DNA from 2 places in the Blautia aquisgranensis genome. Region 1 is predicted to be linked to the other one. Evidence: riboswitches for the same ligand, from Rfam matches in the RefSeq annotation. Region 1 holds a riboswitch; the other holds the start of a gene.

Region 1 (6,186 bases):
AAGGAAGCGGACATCTCTCAGCATGGGCCACATCAATGGCATTATCTGCATTTACAAGAAGTGAGATGCAGTATTCCATCTGTTTCTTATAAGCATCGTAAAACTCATCGAATGTCTTCATCTCTGTAACATCACCAGTCTGGATACCGACCTGAACGCCTTTATCCATACCGTTGGAGAAAACAAGCTCCAGCGGGCGGCACATGTTAAAGAATGCTGCGTCATGCCATCCGTCTGTCTTACCGGCTTTCTGCGGCTCAACACATCCGATGATATTGTACTCTCTGGCATCAGCAAGAGTCAGACCTCTGCTCTGCAGTGCCGGAATGATAACCTCATCGTTATAGTAAGCCGGAAGTCCGATTCCTGTTCTGGTAAGCTCGGCTGCCTTGATCAGGAATTCATGAGGAGATCCGTTCCATACCCTTACAGAAAGTGACGGTGCCGGAAGATGTACATGCATGGATGCCTGGATACACATAAAGGAGAGATCATTGGTCACATCCTCGCCATCCTTATTCTGTCCGCCTGCGATCAGGTTCTGGAATAAGCTGTAGCCGGCAAAGCCTTCTGCGGATGCAGCATCACGGCATTTATTCAGGTCATTTAATTTAACCCAGATACAGTCCATAAGCTCCTGAGCAAACTCTCTGGTAAGATTACCTGCCTCCATATCACTCTTATAATATGGATACATATACTGGTCAAAACGTCCCGGTGAAATAGAATGTCCGCTGCTCTCCATCTGAATCAGCTGCTGTACAAACCAGAAGGACTGGCATGCCTCATAGAAGTTACGGGCGCCCTTCTCCGGTACACGTGTACAGTTGGATGCGATCTGAAGAAGCTCCTGTTTTCTGGTCGGATCCTGAGTCTCATATGCCATCTTCTCTGCAAGCTCCGCATAGCGGTGTGCATAATCGATAACAGCCTGACAGCTTAAGATCACTGCATTGAGGAAGCGTGATTTCTTCGCATAATCTCCATCTCCCACATTGCACTCATCCAGTTCCTTCTGCGCCTTGGCAATGATTCCCTCATAACCGATAGCCAGAACCTCTTCATATTTGACTGTTACATGGCCAACGCCATTGTAGAAATAGTTTCCCGGTGTAAAAATATTGTGATCGATCGCACGGATCGCTTCCGGTGCCATATAGGAAGTTGCAAGTTCACTTGTAGTCTTACCCTTCCAGTATTTATGTACCTCGCGAAGCTCTGCCTTGGTCTCCTCCGCAATATAAAATGGATCTGCTGTTCGTGTAGCTACTGTATCCAGCTCATCCTCCAGCCACTGGAAAGAATATTCCGGGAATGTCTGACATCCTCTCGGTGCGATAGTACTACTTCCGACGATCAGCTCCTCATCACGGATGATGATCGGAATATTACGCAGAATATGAGCAAAAGCTTTCGCCCTTCTCGTAATGATCGGCTCATCTTCAGTTTCTTTGTAAGACTCTGTGACAAGTTTCGCTCTGGCAGATTCGATCACCGGCATCTTCGCATAAAGATTATCAACAAGATGCGTGATCCTGTCTGTTTTCGGGATATCTGCTATATGAAATTTCTCCATGATTCTCCTTTCTCACAACCGGCTGTTTCTGGTGATCTGTCTGCCTCCACGCTTCCAGAACCGCTCCTGTCCGGCTATGTGCTCATGTACTTTCATTATACCTTACCCCCACTTTGATGTCAACGAAATCCAACATGTATTCCTTGCCGTTTTTGTGGTTTTTGTAGGTTGAATTCTGTGAGTTTTATTTGTTTTTCGTGTAATTGAGATTTTTTCTATTGACTTTATTTTTCCACTCTGCCATACTTGTTTTATCAGAATTCATTAGAAAACATATCCGTTCCCAATACAGGAAACGAACTGTAAAAGAGGTGTATTTTTATGTATCTTTCCGATATGCACACCCATTCCATTGCCAGCGGACATGGCACGGAATGCACGATCACCAACATGGCGCGGGCTGCCGCAAAAAAAGGGCTCCGTCTTCTTGGCATCACGGATCACGGTCCCGGAACGCTGGCTGCCGGAACTTCTTCTTATTTCCGCAGTCTCACCTACTCTCCGAAGGAGCATTTCGGAGTTGAGCTTCTCTACGGGATCGAGCTGAACATTCTTGACCGGAATGGCACCGTAGATCTGAATCAGGAATTATTAGGTAAACTTGACTATGCAATCGCCAGCATGCACAGCTGGAACTACCGCTGTGGTACCCGTAACGAGAACACTGAAGCTTTTATCAATGTAATGAAAAATCCCTGTGTCAAGATCCTGGGACATAGTGATAATACTCATTATCCTGTTAATTATGATATCCTTGCCAGAGCCGCAAAAGCAACCGGCACGATCTTTGAGATCAACGAAGCATCCCTGGCGCCTTACGGATATCGCGGGGATACCAGAGAAAACTGTTTCGAGATCCTGCGCTGCTGCCGCAAATATGATCTCCCGCTGCTTCTTTCCAGTGACAGCCACGGGCCGGAACACATCGGCGACTTTACATATGCTGCTGATTTTGTTCATCAGGCCATGTTTCCGGAGCGTCTGATCCTGAACAATCAACTTCCACGGCTGAAGGTATTTTTGCAGACGCATGAAGATTCTGTTCTTTCACAATTGTAAATCTCTGCAAAAAATTTCAGCAGCTTCCTGTACTGATTTTCCAATAGTCCTGTGAGAGCCAGGCTGACATTTTTTTGTCAGTACCGGCTCTTTTCATTTGATGCTGCAGCATATTTCGTATTCTTTAACGCATCAAAAAAGCCAGGTCGACATTTTTCCTCGTCAACACTGGCTTTTATATACCCACTTCTTATATTTATCATACCTTAATACGGTTTCTTCACATTCTCTTCCGTATTCTCTCTCTGCTTACGCACAAGATCTGCAAGTTCTTTATACTTACCTGTAATATATCCGTAATTTTCTCTTCTGTGTGGAAGCTTACATCTGGAGCAGTCCTTGATGCCGCTGTCCAGGAACCGGAAATTACCGCCGCATTTATCTCCCAGCGCATATAACGGGCAATAGCAGAACAGGCAGTTAAAATTGTCCGGGTCTGCTCCCGTATGGCATGGAAAATACTCACATTTCTTATGACTGTAATAAGAAAATTCCTTGCCCTCCCAATATGGTTTTGCCATGACCACAACCTCCTCCCAAGGTTATGCACTCATGATTTTTCCCATAAAAAAAGAGGTAGCGATGCCACCCCGGGGTAGAAATATAATCCGTTCATGAGTGCGCGGAGGGAACGAATGTATCCGGAGTAGTATCGCCTGCCATTTAATCATGTATAATTCATATGAACAGGCGCATTCCATAAAAAAATGCCTACTCTCGTAAAAAAGTAGACAACGTTCCAGGGGTGCGGAGTCCCTGAAATGGTTGTTACACTTTACACGGAAGTTTAACCTCGCCATAACAAGCAGGTTTCCTGGCTCCGGGATCATCGCTCCTCTCTCCTTCTCATACTTACGTACAATGGATTCTGAGATTCGCTCCTCCGTTACAGTGACCGGATCGCTCAGGTTTCTCACCTGATTCCCTTTTCTGCTGGTCTCTGATAATTATCAGATAACTGTCAGACACCCTCAGCACTTGCTATGTTCAATATGGAATTATACTGACATTATAATAACACCATGTTAATTCTGTGTCAATACCATTTGCTTATTTTTTTGAAGTTTTTCAACAATATATAAAATCACGCAAAAACAGCCCGATGAATTGCTTTGGCTTTTCACCGGGCTGCTGTATTTCTTAATTCAGGCTGATATTTATCTGTCTCTTTTTTCTTATACGAGACGTCTTACAGATACGATTGTTCTGTATGTAGCGTCATTGCTGACCTTGATACCATCCTGGGAATTGGAAGCATGAACAATCTGACCGTCACCCATATAGATAGCAACATGTCCGCCGTAGCAGATCAGATCTCCTGGCTGTGCATCTGCGTAAGATACCTCTGTACCTGCATTCTGCTGCTCATACGATGTTCTCGGAAGGCTTACGCCAAAGTTCGCATATACGCTCTGCACAAAACCGGAGCAGTCTGCACCGTTGGTAAGGCTTGTTCCGCCCCATACATACGGATTACCTACAAACTGTGTTGCATAATCTACAACAGATGAACCGGATCCGCTGCTGTAGGAAGAAGAGCTTTCGCTGTCAGAAGAAGTATCTTCTGAATTATCCTCTGACGCATCTGCTGCTGTTTCTCCGCCTTCATCGTAATCAGCATTGTCTTCTGCTGTATCTGTATTATCACCATCAGTATTACCGGACTCATCTGTTATCACATTGCCATCCTCATCATACTGAACATCTTCATTTTCCCCGGCATCCGTATCTTCATCTGTGTTCTCGATCACATTGCCGTCCTCATCGTACTGAACATCTTCGCTCGCATCTGCTTCATTCTGCTGCGCCTCAGCCTCTGCCTGACGTCTTGCTTCTTCCTCAGCCTCTGCCTGTGCTCTTGCAGCCGCTTCAGCTTCTGCCTGACGTCTCGCTTCCTCCTCAGCAGCAATACGCTCTGCCTCTAATCTCTGAAGCTCTGCTGTCTGCTCTGCAAGAAGATTCGCATAATCAGTAGCCTGCTGCTGTGCATAAGCGATCTCATTATCATAATCTGCAGATGTTGCACGTTTCTCATCCAGCTGTGCCTGAAGATTCTGGGACTCTGCCTCATATTCCTGCTTCATTCCCTCGAGTTCAGCCTTCTCCTGTGTATACTGTGCTTCCAGGCTGGCTACCTGCTCGATTGTGTTGGAATATTTCTCAAGGCTCTTTCTGTCCTGCTCATATGTCTTCTGTGTATACTCAGCTCTCGTAAGAAGCTCAGACAGATTCTCGGCATTGAGCATCATCTGAAACCACGCATCATCTCCACCTTTCTCATAAAGGTACTGAATACGTTTCTTCATCGCCCCATACTGCTTCTCCTTAGCATTCTTCGCTTTCTCAAGGTTAGTCTGTGTAGATGCAATGTCGGCTTCTTTATTGGAGATATCTCCTTCCAGCGTCTGAATCGAAACCATCACGTTTACAAGATTCGCGTCTAGAGTTGAAATTTCGCCTTCAATCTGCGATTTCTGTGCAGAAAGCTCATCCAGTCTGGAATATGTTGCATTCAACTGCTCGTTGGTTGCATCCATCTCCTGCTGAAGTGCTGCTTCATCTTCTCTTGTTGCGCTTACGCTGACTACCTGTGCTCCGCTGATGATGAGCGCCAGTGTCAAACATAATATTCTTTTCTTCATGACTGTTCACCCTCGCAATCTGATTCTGAATTCTGATTATATGGCGGATATTCCTGATCCGCTCTACTACCTATTCATGTCTGCTGTTATTTCATCTGTCAGCAGTTCATGTAATATTTCTGAAATATCTTGTTTCAATCTTTGTATATATTAACACAGTGTTATTTGGATTGCAAGGATTTTCTATTATTTAGTTTAAAATTTTGTAACATTTATTAATGTTTTCGACATTAAAAATGGAAAAATCCTGTTTCTCAAGGATTTTCCCATTTTGTTTGTTACATATTTTTTTCATTTTTTCACAAGATCTGTACAGATCAGAACAGATCTGCAAGAATCTGATTCGCAGTTTTATTCAGATATCCGTCCGGATCAGAAAGTGTGTTTCTGTTCCATCTGAAATATGCTCCGTTACGAATGTAATTGCCGCTTGACTCATGATAATCATATTTAGCTGCGCCCGGATACTTGGCCATGTAAAGTTCTGCAAGTTTGATTGCCTGGCTTCCATAGGTTCCATTTGGTGTCGGTGTACCGGAAATCTGAACACCTGCATTCGGTGTACAATGCAGAATTACAACACTCTTATCTGCACACTGTCCGAGAACCATCCATGTATGACCATCATTATATCCGATATCTCCAGGATAAAGCTTATATCCTGAGCTTGCAAGCGATGCCTGGGAAACAATAGTTCCCAATCCCTTTCCTGTGTACAGCGATCCGATATCTCCTGAAACTGTTGTGTACATTACTCCACCGGATTTGTTCTGCATAATCTGATAAACAGACCAGCCTACATATCCGGAACAGTCAAGACCTTTCTGCTCTGTACTCTCGCTGAGATCCATATAATATCTGTAATTATAGGAACTGGAATTGCTGTTATACCATTCTTTCCATCTGGAA
Region 2 (6,186 bases), on a different contig from region 1:
GTCCCTCACTCTGGTTCATAAATGCATATGTGGAACGAAGAGACTGAAGCTCCTGGATCTCATAGTTATCATTTCCCTCGAACTCTACCAGGTTCTCTGTTTTCAGGTTGTAAGCGATATCGATCTCGCCTGTCTGAAGAGCCATAGAACGTGTTGTCTGGTCATCAACACATTTCAGTGTAACTTTGTCAAGTGGGACTTCGCCATCCCAGTAATTCTCATTTTTTACTACAACACAGGAATCTGTCGGGCTGAAAGACTCTACTGCGTAAGGACCTGTACAGATTGGTCCCTCCATTGCAAATGTGGAGTCATCTACATTTGTATCAACGATCAGGAACAACGGGTCTGCAAGACATCCTGCCATGTTTGCATTGGCTCTGTTAAGATGGAACACAAGGTTCTGTCCGTCAACTTCGATACTGTCAAGATCAAAGAACTCTGGAACACGATCGCTCTTCTCAGCAGTACGCTCGATGGAAGCCTTAACCATCTCTGGTGTCATGTCATCTCCATTGGAGAATTTTACACCCTCACGAATCTTAAATGTCCATGTTTTTCCATCGTCACTGTTCTCCCACTCTTCTGCAAGACATGGAACGATCTCACCGTTTTCATCGAATTTTGTGAGGCACTCACCGATCGCATAACGGGAAACTACCCAGCTGAAATACTGCTCTGTCGGCTCCAGTGTATCTGCGAAGCTTGTTACTCCGATAGTGATCTCTTTATCACTGTTTTTGTCACCTTTCGCCTGAGCCATTGTTGTCATGGAAAAAGTCATCATGCATGCAAGTGTAGCAGCCAGCACTTTTTTTACTACGTTATTTCTCATTTCATCCTCCTAAAGATAAATACTAACTATTGGGTGTTGGTTTGTTACATAAAATTACGGTTTGGTTTATTTAATCCTGACGCGGATCCAGTACATCACGGATGCTGTCTCCAAGCATGTTGAAAACAACAACACAGATCACGATTGCGATACCAGGATAGATCATAAGCCATGGCGCTTTTGCCATGTAGGTTCTTCCTTCGTTAAGCATCAGTCCCCACTCCGGTGTCGGTGCTGTTGCACCAAATCCCAGGAATGAAAGGGAAGCCAGCTCCAGCATCATGGTTCCGATATCTGCTGCCGCAGTTACCACCATCTGTGTAACCATGTTCGGAAGAACGTGAACAAGAAGAATTTTCCATGTTTTCGTTCCGTTTACAACTGCTGCCTCTATATAAAGACTCTTCTTGACTTTTAAAACCATACTTCTTGCAAGACGGGCATACTTTGTCCAGCTTACAGCCGCGATGGAGATAACGGCATTCACAAGGTTCGGTCCAAGCATACCGGCAATGGCGATAGCCAGTACAAGACCCGGGAAGGAGATCATCATATCTGCGATACGCATGATAACTGCGTCAACAACGCCGCCGAAATATCCGGCGATGACTCCTAAAAATGTACCGATCACAAAAATCACTGCAACCAGGCATAAGGTCATGATAAGAGAAGTTCTTGTTCCGAAGATAACACGGGACAGAAGATCTCGGCCAAGCTTATCTGTTCCAAAAGGATGTGCAGAGCTTGGTTCCTGCAGTGATTCGGTCATAACTGCATCCAGCGGATCATACGGGGCAAGCTGCGGAGCAAAAATCGCAACGCCGATCACCACAAGACCCAGAATAAAGAAAAGAGTAAACTGCTTATTTTCTTTAAATACTTGTAATACCTTTTTCAATTATCTATCCTCCTTAAGTCTTGGATCGAGATAAGTATAGGACAGATCCACAAGCAGGTTAATGCACATGTAGAGAATTGCGATCCACAGTACATAGCCCTGTACAAGAGGATAGTCTCTGCAGGAAATAGCTTTTACAGCCATATTTCCCATTCCAGGCCAGTTGTAAATGATCTCTACAACTGCAGTACCTCCAAGAAGACTTCCAAGGGAAAGTCCCAGAAGCGTTACCAGCGGAAGCATTACATTCGGAAGAACATGCTTCCAGAGAATCACACTTTCTTTGATTCCACGCATTCTGGCACCAGTTACATAATCCTGATGAAGTTCCTCAAGCACAGCACTTCTTACCTGACGGGTATATTTCGCAGACATGGCAAGTGCAAGAGTCAGCGCCGGAAGGATCATGGATTTAAAATCGGTACTTCCTCCTGCTACATTGATCCATCGAAGCTGCACACCAAAAATACTGAGAAGAATAAGTCCCAGCCAGAAGCTTGGTACGGATACTCCGACGAAAGTGATACCTCTTACAAAATAGTCCGGGAATTTATTCTGATATACAGCTGCCAGAATTCCCAGTGGTATGGAAATGATGACCATCATAAGAAGTGCCAGAAGCGACATCTTAAGTGTTGGCCAGAAACAGGATACCAGCTTATCTGTTACCGGCATTTTGAAAGAATAGGACTGTCCCATATCTCCTGTAACAACACCTTTCAGCCAGGAACCATACTGTACAAGAAACGGCTGGTCAAGACCAAGCTCATGTCTCGTTTGCTCCAGAAGCTCCGGTGTCGGAAGATTACCACACTCTGTCAGCATGATCTCCGCAGGATCACCAGGTGACAGGTAGGTCAGTCCAAATGTGAAAAAGCTGATTCCAAATAATACGATGATGATCTGGAGAAATCTTTTTCCTACTTGTTTCTTTGTCACGTTTTACTCCTTTCCTCATTTGTTGCGATTTTTAACACAGCCGTTCTGTCGAAAAGTAAGTATCAGATCAGTAAATATAGGGGACTCTAATATGCAGAATTTGCATGAAAAATTAAGAAATACGCACAAAAAAAGCCCGTGACGAAATAACGGGCACAAAAAGCATGCTTCCTATCTTCCGTAAGAATCATTCCTGGACAATTGCAAGCAGGTCTCCTGACTAAGGCTCCTTACCCTCAGACACCTTCCCGGCTCTATTACGCGCACCAGGCCAGTGGCATTCATCTGAGGATTCCCCATTACAGTGACGGGATCGTACCGGATTTACACCGGTTTCCCTATTAATCCTTGCGGAACTTGCAACGACTGATATGAAAAATCAGCAAATGCTATTAAATTACGGATTTATTATATTATAGAGAATGTTTCCTGTCTATAGAAAAATGTTAATTTTTTTTAAATCTTTTAACTTTTTCGTTGAATTTTCGGAAATATACCTATACCCTGTTGGGTATTTTACATAAAATACAGATACCCCATTATGTATATTGCACAAAATATCCTGTCTGAGCAAAAAAGCCTATGTTTAACTGCGTTCAATTCTCAACAGAATTTCAAAGTTAAACATAGGTTTTTGGGTTAAGATCAGGTCAAAGTTTCTGTGATCGCGGCATATGCGATCATTGGACCGTCCTCGATAATATTTAAACTTGCTGTCTGATAAAGTACTACTCCATTCTCAGTAGCAATGGAAGTATAAAGAATGTTTCCATGATAATCTCTCAGCTCTCCTAAATCTTCTCCCTTGAAGAAATATTCACCCGGCTTCTTGGACGGATACCAGCATCCGGTATACGGCGCATATTCGTAAACAACATTCTCAAGAAGCATCTGACGATAATGTTTCAGACCGTGACATTTTTTTCCCTGAAGGTGAAGCACCAGATGGCGTACATCCCGCTTATCCTGTTCCACCTCTTCCCAGGTCCAATAGCTCTGCCCGCCACGTTCAATGAGAATACTAGGGATTCCAAGAGAAGCTGCGTAATTGTAAGCACCACCTGTCGCAGTTGTAGAGCGAACTACATATTTCACGCCAATGTGTCTTGCCATATGGAGGGAAGCATCTGCTGTTTCATCATCCACAACACCTACATAATATACATATGGATGCAGCTGTTCATATCCGTCACCACTGTGAAGATCAATATAATAATCTGTTATAGAAAAAAGCTTCGTTACCATTGTATGGGCGATACGGTCAGCAGCTGTTCCGTTCGGGTCTCCCGGGAATACACGGTTCAGATTCTTGCCATCCTCGTAAACCATACTCATGGTCCTGTGCTCAAATCCGCTGACATTGACAAGAGGAATCACGATCACATTTCCCTTCAGATCCTCTGGCTGAAACTCTTTAGCCAGTTCCATGGCAGCCTGAATTCCTACGTATTCCGCACTATGTACACCTGCTGTGATCAGAATCGTCGGTCCATCCTCCACTCCGCAGATCACAGTTGCCGGCATGCTCATGCCACCTCCTGTGATTTTGATCTCACCCTGTGCTTTCTCTCCCTTTTCTATCACCCAGTCATCAATTTTGATCATTGGCCGTTTTCCTTTCTTTTATCTCTGTATTTCCGCACTCATTTTGAGTAAGTATATCATGCCTAACCGAACTTGTACATGAAAACCTTCCAGAATTTCTCTGAATTCGCGAAAATACTTTTAAAAGGAACATTTTTTATCTCTTGGAAAGCTCACTGGTAATGTCTTCCCAGCTGACGCCCTTTTCTACCATAAGAACCATCATATGATAAAGAAAATCCGAAATCTCATATTTTACTTCTTCTTTATCCGGATTCTTAGCCGCAATGACGATCTCTGTGCATTCCTCTCCGACTTTTTTGAGGATCTTATCGATTCCCTTGTCAAAAAGATAACTCGTATAGGAACCTTCCTTCGGATTTTCCCTTCGGTCTGCGATCACATCGTATACCTTCTGGAATACATGAAGAGGATTGGTATCATTGTATTCCTTCTGCACCAGAGGCTTAAAGAAGCAGGTACGGTTTCCGGTATGGCAGGCAGCACCAATCTGATCCACCTTTGCAAGGATGGTGTCATTATCACAGTCAATAGTCAGAGATTTCACATACTGTACATGCCCGGAGGTCAGTCCCTTTGTCCAGAGTTCATTCCTGCTGCGGCTCCAGTAGGTCATTTTCCCAAGCTTCAGTGTGGTATTGAAAGCCAGCTCATTCATGTACGCCAGCATCAGTACTTCATCTGTCCGGTAATCCTGAACAATGACCGGAACCATTCCAGCACTGTTCAGCTTGAAGTCTGACCATGCAATATTACTTTTAAAGGTATTGACCGGGATTCCTGCTTTCTCACAGCTTTCTTTCAGTGCATGGAGATCAACTTCCATGCTGCTCACATATGCACCGCAGAGTCCGGAAACGGCCAGATCTTCCAGAAGCTTCATGATCTTATCGTTGGAGCTTTCATCTGTATGAAGAATAATCGGTATATTTGAGATCGCTGCAATTTCTCCCTGCAGTGTATCCAGTGCCAGGATACGGTCTGCATATTCTTCGATCAGCTGTTGATTCTCTGTGAATTCTTTAAAATCTGAAATGCTGATCACCATACGGTCTTTTCCGAAACGTCTGGATACCTCTTCCAGAAGTTCAATATTGCTTTCTTTTGAAAAATTCAGAACAACCCGGGCACATCCTGCATAGATCAGTTTCTTTACATCTTCCACACGTTTGATATTTCCGGCTGCGATCACTGGAATCTCCGCACTTTTACAGATATCACGGATTTTTCCGATGGCACGATCATGCTCTGCATCTGCCGAAGAAAAGTCAAAGACAAGAAGCTCATCTGCTCCGTTATCCCTGTAAAACTTTGCAAGGGTCTCTACATCACCGTCGCCGAAAAGATTTCTCTGTCCAAATCCTGTCACTGCCTTCTCAGAGTGAAGATACAGGCAGGGAATCAACTGTTTATTCATAACCTCTCCTTTGTATCAGAGACTTCCCTTTGTGGAAAGTACATCTGTGATTCGGGAATCATACTGTGTAGCCGCATCAAGAGCCTTTGCAAAGCTCTTAAACATAGCCTCTGCCACATGATGGCTGTTTCCGCCGGACAGAACCTTGATATGAAGGTTCATAGCAGCAGAGTAAGATACCGCATAGAAGAATTCTTTTACCATCTCCGTTGCCATATCTCCCATCTTCTCTGTGGAAAATTCAGCATCCCATCCAAGATACGGTCTGCCGGAAAGGTCTACCGCACAAAGTACCAGTACCTCATCCATAGGAAGAATACAGCTGCCGTAACGTTTAATACCTTTTTTATCGCCCACAGCTTCCCGGATCGCATTTCCAAGAACAATACCTGTATCCTCTATGGTATGATGATCGTCCACATGCAGATCTCCGTTAACTTTCAGATCAAGATCATAAAGGCCATGGCGGGTAAAACCATCCAGCATGTGATC

Evidence for each region. Region 1 has a riboswitch for cobalamin ahead of WMO28_RS12405 (cysteine-rich small domain-containing protein). Riboswitches for the same ligand answer to the same signal wherever they lie in the genome.
Region 2: another riboswitch for cobalamin. It lies ahead of nikB (nickel ABC transporter permease); the one in region 1 lies ahead of WMO28_RS12405 (cysteine-rich small domain-containing protein).

Annotation. Positions count from the first base shown of each region.
Region 1 is NZ_JBBMEJ010000015.1:43,831-50,016, forward strand. Features, by position in the region: gene WMO28_RS12395 (glycyl radical protein) at 1-1,576, opposite strand, end outside; gene WMO28_RS12400 (PHP domain-containing protein) at 1,898-2,635, shown strand; gene WMO28_RS12405 (cysteine-rich small domain-containing protein) at 2,842-3,156, opposite strand; cobalamin riboswitch at 3,423-3,627, opposite strand; gene WMO28_RS12410 (NlpC/P60 family protein) at 3,811-5,277, opposite strand; gene WMO28_RS12415 (N-acetylmuramoyl-L-alanine amidase family protein) at 5,595-6,186, opposite strand, start outside.
Region 2 is NZ_JBBMEJ010000010.1:91,933-98,118, forward strand. Features, by position in the region: gene WMO28_RS09710 (ABC transporter substrate-binding protein) at 1-835, opposite strand, end outside; gene nikC (nickel transporter permease) at 906-1,733, opposite strand; gene nikB (nickel ABC transporter permease) at 1,734-2,672, opposite strand; cobalamin riboswitch at 2,862-3,048, opposite strand; gene WMO28_RS09725 (M14 family metallopeptidase) at 3,318-4,277, opposite strand; gene hisIE (bifunctional phosphoribosyl-AMP cyclohydrolase/phosphoribosyl-ATP diphosphatase HisIE) at 4,414-5,694, opposite strand; gene hisB (imidazoleglycerol-phosphate dehydratase HisB) at 5,710-6,186, opposite strand, start outside.